Halopiger aswanensis: one gene and its partners. The main gene of each other region encodes a partner of the protein of the gene in region 3 in a complex. Links are inferred from orthologs where the notes say so. Each region holds a gene or a part of one and is shown on either strand. Other genes may lie near its edges.

What was found.
Region 1: the proteins of ATJ93_RS13365 (region 3) and ATJ93_RS10840 are in contact, whole or in part, in a crystal structure (PDB 3CW2), measured with the Saccharolobus solfataricus proteins. The link is inferred for Halopiger aswanensis from one-to-one orthologs. Residues at the interface, in WP_009988771.1 of Saccharolobus solfataricus: Asp222, Lys225, Pro226, Gly227, Thr228, Gln229, Phe230, Asn231, Leu233, Lys234, Gly235, Leu259, Phe273, Thr274, Lys275, Tyr300, Leu301, Asp302, Pro303, Ser304, Leu305, Lys307; in WP_009989173.1 of Saccharolobus solfataricus: Val185, Arg186, Thr187, Asn188, Glu189, Pro190, Leu191, Gly192, Val193, Glu194, Ile196, Lys197, Ile200, Ser201, Leu204, Ile217, Lys218, Ile219, Tyr220, Thr221, Ile222, Gly223, Ala224, Pro225, Tyr227.
Region 2: the proteins of ATJ93_RS13365 (region 3) and ATJ93_RS05720 are in contact, whole or in part, in a crystal structure (PDB 2QMU), measured with the Saccharolobus solfataricus proteins. The link is inferred for Halopiger aswanensis from one-to-one orthologs. Residues at the interface, in WP_009988771.1 of Saccharolobus solfataricus: Trp33, Pro65, Glu66, Gln148, Val151, Asp152, Val154, Ser155, Lys156, Ala159, Leu160, Tyr163, Arg164, Lys167, Ile180, Ile181, Pro182, Val183, Ser184, Leu186, His187, Ile189, Asn190, Asp192, Ser193; in WP_231918336.1 of Saccharolobus solfataricus: Met1, Leu2, Arg4, Leu5, Tyr6, Lys8, Leu9, Pro10, Ile106, Lys108, Lys109, Glu110, Lys111.

What each region holds. Positions count from the first base shown.
Region 1 is NZ_RAPO01000002.1:759,855-762,910, reverse strand. The notes cover bases 90-2,992. They hold ATJ93_RS10840 (translation initiation factor IF-2 subunit alpha), read right to left. Parts: upstream 1,990-2,992; coding sequence 1,189-1,989; downstream 90-1,188. Other genes in these bases: ATJ93_RS10825 (HAH_0734 family protein), read left to right, coding at 2,609-2,875; ATJ93_RS10830 (50S ribosomal protein L44e), read right to left, coding at 2,165-2,446; ATJ93_RS10835 (30S ribosomal protein S27e), read right to left, coding at 1,986-2,159; ATJ93_RS10845 (RNA-protein complex protein Nop10), read right to left, coding at 993-1,172; ATJ93_RS10850 (proteasome assembly chaperone family protein), read right to left, coding at 215-985. Outside these bases: more of ATJ93_RS10855, read left to right, coding at 1-89. UniProt on the Methanocaldococcus jannaschii protein: eIF-2 functions in the early steps of protein synthesis by forming a ternary complex with GTP and initiator tRNA.
Region 2 is NZ_RAPO01000001.1:1,185,750-1,188,815, forward strand. Bases 95-3,007 are described here. They hold ATJ93_RS05720 (translation initiation factor IF-2 subunit beta), read left to right. Parts: upstream 95-1,201; coding sequence 1,202-1,813; downstream 1,814-3,007. Other genes in these bases: ATJ93_RS05710 (LLM class flavin-dependent oxidoreductase), read left to right, coding at 95-355; ATJ93_RS05715 (DUF5789 family protein), read left to right, coding at 706-1,092; ATJ93_RS05725 (HAD family hydrolase), read left to right, coding at 1,912-2,598; cbiB (adenosylcobinamide-phosphate synthase CbiB), read left to right, coding at 2,666-3,007. In the rest of the region: more of ATJ93_RS05710, read left to right, coding at 1-94; more of cbiB, read left to right, coding at 3,008-3,066. UniProt on the Methanocaldococcus jannaschii protein: eIF-2 functions in the early steps of protein synthesis by forming a ternary complex with GTP and initiator tRNA.
Region 3 is NZ_RAPO01000002.1:1,315,676-1,318,647, reverse strand. The notes cover bases 72-2,890. They hold ATJ93_RS13365 (translation initiation factor IF-2 subunit gamma), read right to left. Parts: upstream 2,188-2,890; coding sequence 955-2,187; downstream 72-954. Other genes in these bases: ATJ93_RS13360 (winged helix-turn-helix domain-containing protein), read left to right, coding at 2,451-2,890; ATJ93_RS13370 (PIN domain-containing protein), read right to left, coding at 505-927; ATJ93_RS13375 (DNA-directed RNA polymerase), read right to left, coding at 72-504. In the rest of the region: more of ATJ93_RS13375, read right to left, coding at 1-71; more of ATJ93_RS13360, read left to right, coding at 2,891-2,972. UniProt on the Methanocaldococcus jannaschii protein: eIF-2 functions in the early steps of protein synthesis by forming a ternary complex with GTP and initiator tRNA.

The DNA of each region.
Region 1 (3,056 bases), 560 kb from region 3 along the record:
GCCTCGAGGTGACCGTCGTCGCGACCACCCACGCCGTCGGCCGCGTTACGGACGCGCTGCGGGACGCCGACGTCTCGTACGAGGTTCTCGAGGGGTAGACGGGACGAACGACTACGGATCGAACTGAACTGCGCGAAAAGCCGAGACGACTGTTCTTGGATGCCGATGGCGAGCCAGTCCGTCACCCGCTTGCCGCCGGCGAGATGAGCGGCGATTACCCGATGTACCGCAGATCGTCGTCGGTCGGCATCTGCTGTTGTTGCTGTTGCTGTTCCATTTCCTGGATCTTGCCCATGACTTCCTCCATCTCGTCGGCCCGTTCGTCCAGCGTCTCGTAGTCGAGTTCGAACCCGAGCAGGTCCTCGAGCACCTCGAGCACCGCGCGGGCGCTCTTGGGGTCGACGAGGTAGCCGCTGGTCTCGCCCATCAGGCAACTCGCTTCGAACCCGCGGCGTTCGCCGAGTCCGAGCAGGAGTCCGGAGACGCCGATGATCCCGCCCGCGGGCTCGTCCTCGCGGAACTCGACGCCGGCGTCCTCGAGGGCCTCGCGCAGCGACTCGTCGTTGACGGCACCGACGACGGCGTACTCCTCGATGAGTTCGCCCGTCGGGACGCCGCCCAGCGCGTACGCCTCGCTGGCGCCGAACTCCTCGGCGATGTCGAGGAAGGCGCTGGTCAGCACGTAGTGACCCGCGTTGGTCTGGGCCTGGTGATCGCCGGTCAGTAAGAGCAGATCACGCCCGTCAGCCACTGAGACCGCGTAGATCTCGGCACAGGTCAACTCGGCGACGCCGTCTTCGACGCTCACCTGCGGCGGGAACTCCTGGGAATAGACCCGGCGCACGAGGGTACTCTCGCCTTCGAGTTCCTCGAGCAGGTGGTCGACCGCGAGCTTTCCGACGTGGCCGACGCCCGGCAGCCCCTCGACGAGGACGGGGTCGTCCAGTTCGACGTCGTCGACTGCGTCGATCTCGAGTTCGTCCATACCCGAATCAGCGATTGCGACGCTTAAGAGACCGTCGGTACTCGCCGTAGGGGTCTTCGGGGTCGAACGGCGCCGGCGCGCTGTTTTCGGCGTCGGCACCGCACTCGGGACATTCGGTAGAAAGGGTATACACCGGGCGGTCGTGTCGCTCGCGCCACGCCGAACACACCCGGATGTCGGATTTCATGGGTCGTCGGTAGTCGTTATTCGTCGTCGGTGCGGCGCTCGCGGTGGTACTCGCCCGAGCCGTTGTGGGCTTCGATGGCGGCGATCGCGCGCTGGGCGCTCTCCTCGAGCTGCGATTCCGCGGTCTTGTAGTTGGGCGCCTGCACCTCGATCCGGTACTCGGGTGCGCCGACGTAGCTCACGTCGAGGTCGACCTCGTCGGGGACCTCGCCGTTGCCTTCGGCTGCCTCGAGCGCCTCGCGGATGCCGTCGACGCCGCTGGGCGAGGGGTTCTCGAGGTCGACGTAGCCGGTGACGTTGACGTACGGCACCGAGACATTCTCGCGGGCGGTCTCGACGATCGCATCGAGTTCGTCGGCCGAGAGGTCGGTATTCTCGAGGGCCTCGTCGCCGTGGATCGCGGCCTGCTTGAAGCCGTTGTAGAGGCTCCCGTGGGCCCCGATCAGTTCGTTCGCGATCGCGGTGTAGGTCTCGTCGTCGGCGTCCTCACCGAGCGCGAGTTCCATCCAGTTGTCGGCCTTCTGCTCGTTTTTCCACTGCTGGATCTTCTCGGAGCGCTGGTGATCGTTGACGTCTTTCAGCGAGAGGTCGATCTGCTGGGACTCCTCGTCGACGTCTAACACCTTACAGACGACGATCTGGCCCTCGCGGACGTGGTCGCGGACGTTCTTGATCCACCCCGAGGCGACCTCGGAGATGTGGATCAGGCCGCGCTTGTCCTCGTACTCCTCGAGATCGACGAAGACCCCGAAGTCCTCGATCTCGTCGATCTTCCCGACGACGAGTTCGCCGGTGTCGGGCCAGCCGCTGAACTTCATCGTGACTCGACGGTCTCGATGATCTCGTGTTCGATCTCGGCTTTGCCGCCGGTCGGTCGCGCCAGCGTCGTCCCACAGACTGCGCAGGCGACCTCCGTGGAGGCCTTGCCGAAGACGGTCTGTTCGTTCTCGCAGTCACTGCATCGTACCTGGTAGAAGCTTCCTGCCATAGTAATCACTCCTGGAACTCGAGTCGGCCGGCGCGCCATCCCTCGCGGAGGTGGGCCTTGCCACACTCGCTGCAGCGGTACTTGAGGTCGGTCTTCTTGGTCGGCTTCTCGCCGGCCGGAACCTTCGAGAAGCGACCGGAGTTACCGATGCTCGAGGAGTTGCGCTTGGTTCGGCGAGCGTCCCACTTCATGCCGGAGGAACGGCCGGAGCGGGCCTTCTCGACTTCGTGCTCGTGGTGTTCGTTACAGTGCGGGCAGTACGTATTGAATCGGCGTGGCATCTGCATGGTTATCTCACTTGCTGTGGGCTAAGACATGGCTGTTTAAAACCCGTTTGGTTCGCCCTCGGCGGGATCGGGATGTGTTCGCAGCCCCGGCTGTCGAACGACAATGCTCAGCCGGTAGCCGTGTTCGAAGCGTTTAATCGTCTTTCCTGCGAACGCTGCCGTATGAAGCAGCTCATCATCCACGGGGACCCGGGGATTCGAAAAGGGGCCATCGTCGAGTACGACGGGGAGGAAGTGGTCTGTTTCGGCATCAACCGCAACGGCGAGTGGCACGGGCCGGACAAGGTCCAGCTCTGGTGTACCGTCGGCGACCAATCCGAGTACGAGGACTACGAGAAGCGCAACTTCGTTCCCCACTTCCTCGACGTCGACCGCGTCGACGCCGAAGACGTTGACGTCGTGCGCGCGAAGGGCGATCTCGCGCTGTAGTTACGACGTGACCGCTACCCGCGCGATCCGTCTCCGTTTCCGACCCGTCGCCGGCGTCCGCTTCCAGTACGCTTTTGCCCCGTCCCGGTCCACGCTCGGTCAGACACGAATGCGCCGCGCAGTGGGGTTCGAGTTCTTGGCAGGTGGCCCCGAGACGCGGCCACACAGCGGTGGATGGGAC
Region 2 (3,066 bases), on a different replicon or contig from region 3:
GGAGATGGACCGCTCGATTCACCTCCACGTTTCCTACGACCCCGACAGCGAGGAGGCCGCCCTCGAGCCGTGTCTCCCGTGGCGCGGCACGATGCTCGACATCTTCTTCGAGGCGAACATCGCCGACCCGCGGGTCGTCCAGCGCCACGGCGACAAGGTCGATCCCGACGTCCTCAAGGAGGAGATGACTATCACGACCGATCCACAGGACATCGTCGACGTCACCGAGAAGTACGTCGACGCCGGCTTCAACCACATCGTCTACCAGAGCCACAGTCCCGACCAGGCGGCCTTCTGTGAAGTGATCGAAGAGGAAGTCATCCCGCGCTTCGGGGACGTAACGGCGACGCCGTAACCTGCCGGCGCGCAGCGTCAGTTCTCGAGTTTTTCCGCGATTCGTCCGGTCACCCTGAGCGGCTACACTCGCCGCCCGAGTCGAAAATGACGAATGACCCTGGAGAACAGGTAGCCGCTGGGCAACGCGCCACCATCAACCAGGGCCAATTCCGGGTTGGTGTCGGGGACACATAAACTATCGTTGACTATTGTGCAAGCCGCTCAAATAGGGATAGATAACACGTGGCAGGGTTCGAATCCCGGAGGCGGCGTCGGGAAAGGGGAGCGCTCGAGCCGTCTTCCCACAGGACGAGCGGGCCCGCAAACGCCGGCCGGTCCCTTTTCGCTCGCCTCGTGAAAGCGCCGGGTATGAGCGAGGACGGACCGAACCGCGACCGCGCACAGGACCGCATCGGACAGCGCAAGTCGGAGCGGGCCGACCACACCGAGGCCATCTTCGAAGACGTCCAACGACACCTCGGCGAACTCGAGTATCCCGTCACGAGCGAGGAACTGGCCTCGGAGTACAGCAACGAGGCGATCGACATGCCCAACGAGACGGAGTCGCTGGGCAGCGTCTTCGATCGATTGGCGGGCGAACAGTACGACGACCCGGAGGAGGTTCGGGAAGCGGTGTACGGCGAGATCACGGGTGAAGCGAGCAGTCCGAACGAGGCTAACGCCGAACGCGACCTTACGGCGTTGGACGCCGAGAAACAGGGATCGCCCAGCGAGCGGGGCGGCGACTCGCTATAACCCGCGGTGGGGCGGATACCGACCCTCGAGAGCGTCGATAGTCATCGCCGCGCCGTCGCCGGATCGTGATAGCAGAACGGATTTACGTTCCAATCTCCTTCGTTCGCGTATGGATTACGAATCGAGTCTCGACCGTGCGATGGACGATGTCCCCGACATCGGGGGCGACGAACAGCGGCTCCAGATCCCGGACGCCGAGACCCAGAAGGACGGCGCATTCACGCGCTTTACGAACCTCGGCGACATCGCCGACGTCCTCTCGCGCGAGGACGAGCACCTCCACCGGTTCATCCAGCGCGAGATGGGGACCAGCGGCAAACTCGAGGACGGCCGCGGCCGATACAACGGGACCTTCTCCGAGCAGGACTTCGACATGGCCGTCGACGCCTACGTCGACGAGTACGTCCTCTGTTCGGAGTGTGGTCTGCCGGACACCCGCCTCGTCCGGGAGGACCGCACGCCGATGCTGCGCTGTGACGCCTGCGGTGCGTTCCGCCCGGTCACCAAGCGCTCCGCGAGCAGCCAGCAGCAACAGCAGGCCGACGCCGTCGAGGAAGGCGAGACCTACACCGTCGAGATCACCGGCACCGGTCGCAAGGGCGACGGTGTCGCCGAGAAGGGCGAGTACACGATCTTCGTCCCCGGCGCCGAAGAGGGCGACGTCGTCGAGATCTACATCAAGAACATCTCGGGCAACCTCGCGTTCGCGGAACTGGCCTAACGGGAGCCACTCGAGTTCTTCCCGATCTTCTCGCGGCGTCGATCACCGAGAGCCGTCGGACCGATTACTTAAAGTAAATTTGTCCTAGTAACACTGTCGTGGGAGTATCGTTCGACCTCTTCGGAACCCTCGTGGCCGCCGAGACGCCGGCCGATCCGGCCGACGCCGTCGCGACCGAACTCGCCGAGCGGGACGTTCCGGTCCCCGACGACTGGCAGGCCGCGTACACGGAGCCACACGTCGACGCCCCCGAGGGCGCCGAGGTACCGCTTCCGGCTCACGTCGCCCGCGCGCTCGCGAGCCGCGGCATCGACTACGAGCGAAACGCGGTCAGACGGGCCGTCGTCGCGGCGTTCGACCCCGACGTGACGACCAGAGACGGGGCCCGCGAAGCGGTCGCCGCGGCCCGCGAACTGGGGCCGGTGGCGATCTGCTCGAACTGCAGCGTTCCGGAACTCGTCGCCCGAACGCTGATCCGCGCCGACCTCGAGCGCGACGCCTTCGACGCCGTCGTCACGAGCGTCGGCTGCGGCTGGCGCAAGCCGGCCCCCGAGATCTTCGAACTGGCGGCCGACGAACTCGGCGTCGACCCGGCCGACCTCGTTCACGTCGGCGACGATCCGGACACCGACGGCGGCGTCGAGGCAGTTGGCGGGACGGCGCTATTGCTCGACGGCCGAGGCGATGACGGTGACGGCGACGACGGATTGACGCTCGAGGACGTTCCGGAACGACTGTCGGACCGATCGAACGCGAACGCATCGACACGGGATTCGGAGCGATGACGCCAACGGCGCGATCAGGGCCGGACCGCGACCAACAGGAGGGAGCCGCGTGATCGCGACGCTGGGGATGATCGGTCTGGCGTTCAGCCTCGATCTTCTCCTGGGTGAGCCGCCGAACGCCGCCCACCCGGTCGCGTGGTTCGGCCGCCTCGTGGGCGCGCTCGACCGCGACTGGAGCGCGGCGACGGATACCCGCACCGAGAACGCGCCTCGACGGCAGCGCCGTGTCGGCATCGTGATTGCCCTCCTCGCGCCGCTGCTACCCGCCGTCGCGGCTGCCACCCTCGTCATCGCCGCGAGCGCGCTCGCTCCGCTCGCGGGCGCCGTCGCCGCCGCGCTCGTCCTCTTTCTGTCGATGAGCCTGCGTTCGCTGCTCGAGCTTACCGACACTGTGGTCGCAGCGACCGCGAATGCGAACGACCTCGAGACCGCCCGCGACCGGGTCCGCGGACTCGTCGGCCGCGATAC
Region 3 (2,972 bases):
CGGCTGCTTCGCGGTGAGACCGATCTTCGAGTCGCGCGGATTGCGCTCGTCGATGCTCTTGGTGACGATGCGGGTGCGGATGGCGTCCTCGACGCCGAGCGCACGATCGGACTCGTTGGAGGAGAGCCGCTGGTTCTCGCCGTCGAAGGCGAGGTACTCGTCGCTGATCTGGGAGACGTGGAGCAGTCCGTCGACGGGGCCGATCCCGACGAAGGCGCCGAACTCGACGACCTCGACGACCGTCCCGTCGACGACCTCCTGCATCTGCGGATCGAAGGTGACGGCGTCGAAGTCGGCTTCGTAGTAGACGCCCGGTTCGTTCGGGAGTACCGTCCCTTCGCCGATGTCGTGAACTTCGGTGACGGAGACGATGCTCCCCACCTCCTCGTCCATCCGTCCTTCGAGTTTGTCCTGCAGCAGTCGCTTCACGAGGTCCGGCGAGACGTCGCCGAGTGCCTCCGGCGGTACTTCCACCGTGTCCTTTAGTCTGACCCGTTTGTACATCTATGGTTGAGTGATCGCTAACTTGTTTCTCCCGCGTAATGCAATTACCGGTACGCTCGCCTCGAGCACCCGGTCGCGCAGCGGGCGGTCGTTCGTGACGACGTAGTCGACGTTGCCCTCGCGGGCGAGTTCGACCAAGGCGTCGTCGGCGTACGATGCCTCCGTATCGACGATGAGACAGCGTTCGGTCGCCAGATCGTGGCCGACGTTGGCGGCCGTCCCCTCCGTCCCGCCTTTCTCGGCGAGGCGACGGAGTTCCTCGACGACGGCCTGGGGCGCGGTCGGCTCGAGATCGTCGAGCAACCGATCGAGTTCGTCGAACAGGCGGACGTCGAGTTCGACCGGCATCATGAGCGCGCTCGTATCGAGCGCGACCCGTGCGCCGGTGTCGGTTCCAGTTCGATCCGGTGTCCCCGTACTCATCCTGGTCCGTCGTCGATGGCCGTCGTGTTACTCCTTGAGCGTCCCGAGTCCGATCAGCCGCCAGCGGGCGCCGATGCGGCGGTTGATCGCGATCTTCGCGCCCGGTTCGGCCGCGACGGGACGCTTGAGATTGACCTCGCACTCGCCGCCGCGGGCGCTGGTGACTGCGCCGACGGTCGTCGCCGTCCCGACGGTCATCATCAGGGGTTCGCCCGTGCTGATCTCGTCGACTGTCTCGCCGCTCTCGGCGCCGACGACGCGCTCGAGCAGGTCGACGTCCATCGTGAAACTCTCCCAGGTCGGCGGGAGCGAGCCCGGCGGTCCGGCCAGCCGACCCGCGAGCGCGTCGCCTTTCGTCAGCGACGGATCGAGGCCGGTCCCGACGCCGAGCAGGCCGCCCGGCGTGGCCGTGTCGACGTTCTCGCCGCCGGCCTGCAGCGAGCGGATCGTCGTCTCGATCGGGACGTACTCCGTCTGGCCGCCCTCCTCGACCTCGCGGCCGGGGCGGATCTCGATCTCGTCGTCGACCTCGAGTTCGCCCTGGACGAGGCTGCCGCCGAGGACGCCGCCGGCCAGATCGGCGGCGGACGTCCCGGGCTTGTTGATGTCGAAGCTGCGGGCGACGTGCATCAGCGGATCGGCGTCGGGATCGCGCTCCGGCGTCGGGATCTCCTCTTCGATCGCCTGGATCAGCAGGTCGAGGTTGACCTCCTGGCCGGCCGAAACCGGGACGACCGGCGCGTCCTCGGCGACGGTACCCTCGACGAACTCCTGGATCTCCTCGTAGTTCTGTCGGGCCTGATCGCTGCTGACGAGGTCGACCTTGTTCTGGGCGATGACGATGTTGTCGATCCCGATGATATCCAGCGCCATCAGGTGCTCTTCGGTCTGTGGCTGCGGGACGGGCTCGTTGGCGCTGATGACCAACACGGCGCCGTCCATCAGCGATGCGCCGGAGAGCATCGTCGCCATCAGGGTCTCGTGCCCCGGGGCGTCGACGAACGAAACGGTCCGCAGCGGCTCGCTCGGGGAGCCGTCCGGACACTCCTCCTCGACGGTGTAACACTCGGGTTCGTCCAGGTCGGGGCAGTGGCGGAACGTCGCGTCCGCGTAGCCGAGCCTGATGGAGATGCCACGCTTCATCTCCTCGCTGTGCTGGTCGGTCCACGAGCCGCTGAGGGCCTGGACCAGCGTGGTCTTGCCGTGGTCGACGTGACCGACGAGCCCGATGTTCACCTCCGGTTGTTGATTTCCTGCCATAAGACGATGAGTAATCTTAGGTATGGCTTCCGCCGTGCGCTTGATAAACCTACTGTTCTGATAGCGGTTTCGCCGACCGAAACGGTTCGGAGCCACGTCCGTCACCGAAACTGACGGATCGATGCTGCCGACCCAATTCGCGGCTGCGCTCGAGGGTCGAGCGGCCGACTGCGACCGGCAGCCGTGTCGTTCGGACGTGACTGATATATTACATAAATCGCGTTCAGGGAATCGTTTTGGCAGTTGCTCCCATACGGCTTGGTATGAGTCGATCGGACATCTCGAGCGAGCACGAGCGAGAACGCGAGCGCGAGAGCCCGCTCGAGTGTACGGACTGTCTCGACCCCGCGGACGCGTTCGCGCTCGTCAGTAACGAGACGCGGCTGTCGATCCTCGAGGCGCTGTGGATGGCCGACGAACAACCGGTTTCGTTCTCCGAACTCCGCCGCGAGGTCGGGATGCGCGATTCGGCCCAGTTCAACTACCACCTCCAGAAGCTGACGGGCCACTTCGTCCGGCAGGACGAGGAAGGATACGCGTTCAAACACGCCGGCGAGAAGATCGTCCGCTCGGTGATCGCCGGCTCGTTCACCGAGGATCCGTCGATCGAGCCGTTTCCGGTCGCGGGCGAGTGCTACGCCTGCGGCGGCGACCTCGAGGCGAGCTACGCGGACGAACGACTCGCCATCGACTGCACGGACTGCGGGCACGGCCACGGCGAGTACGCGTTCCCGCCCGGCGGGCTGAACGACCGGACCCGCGAGGAGGTCGCGGCGGCGTTCGAC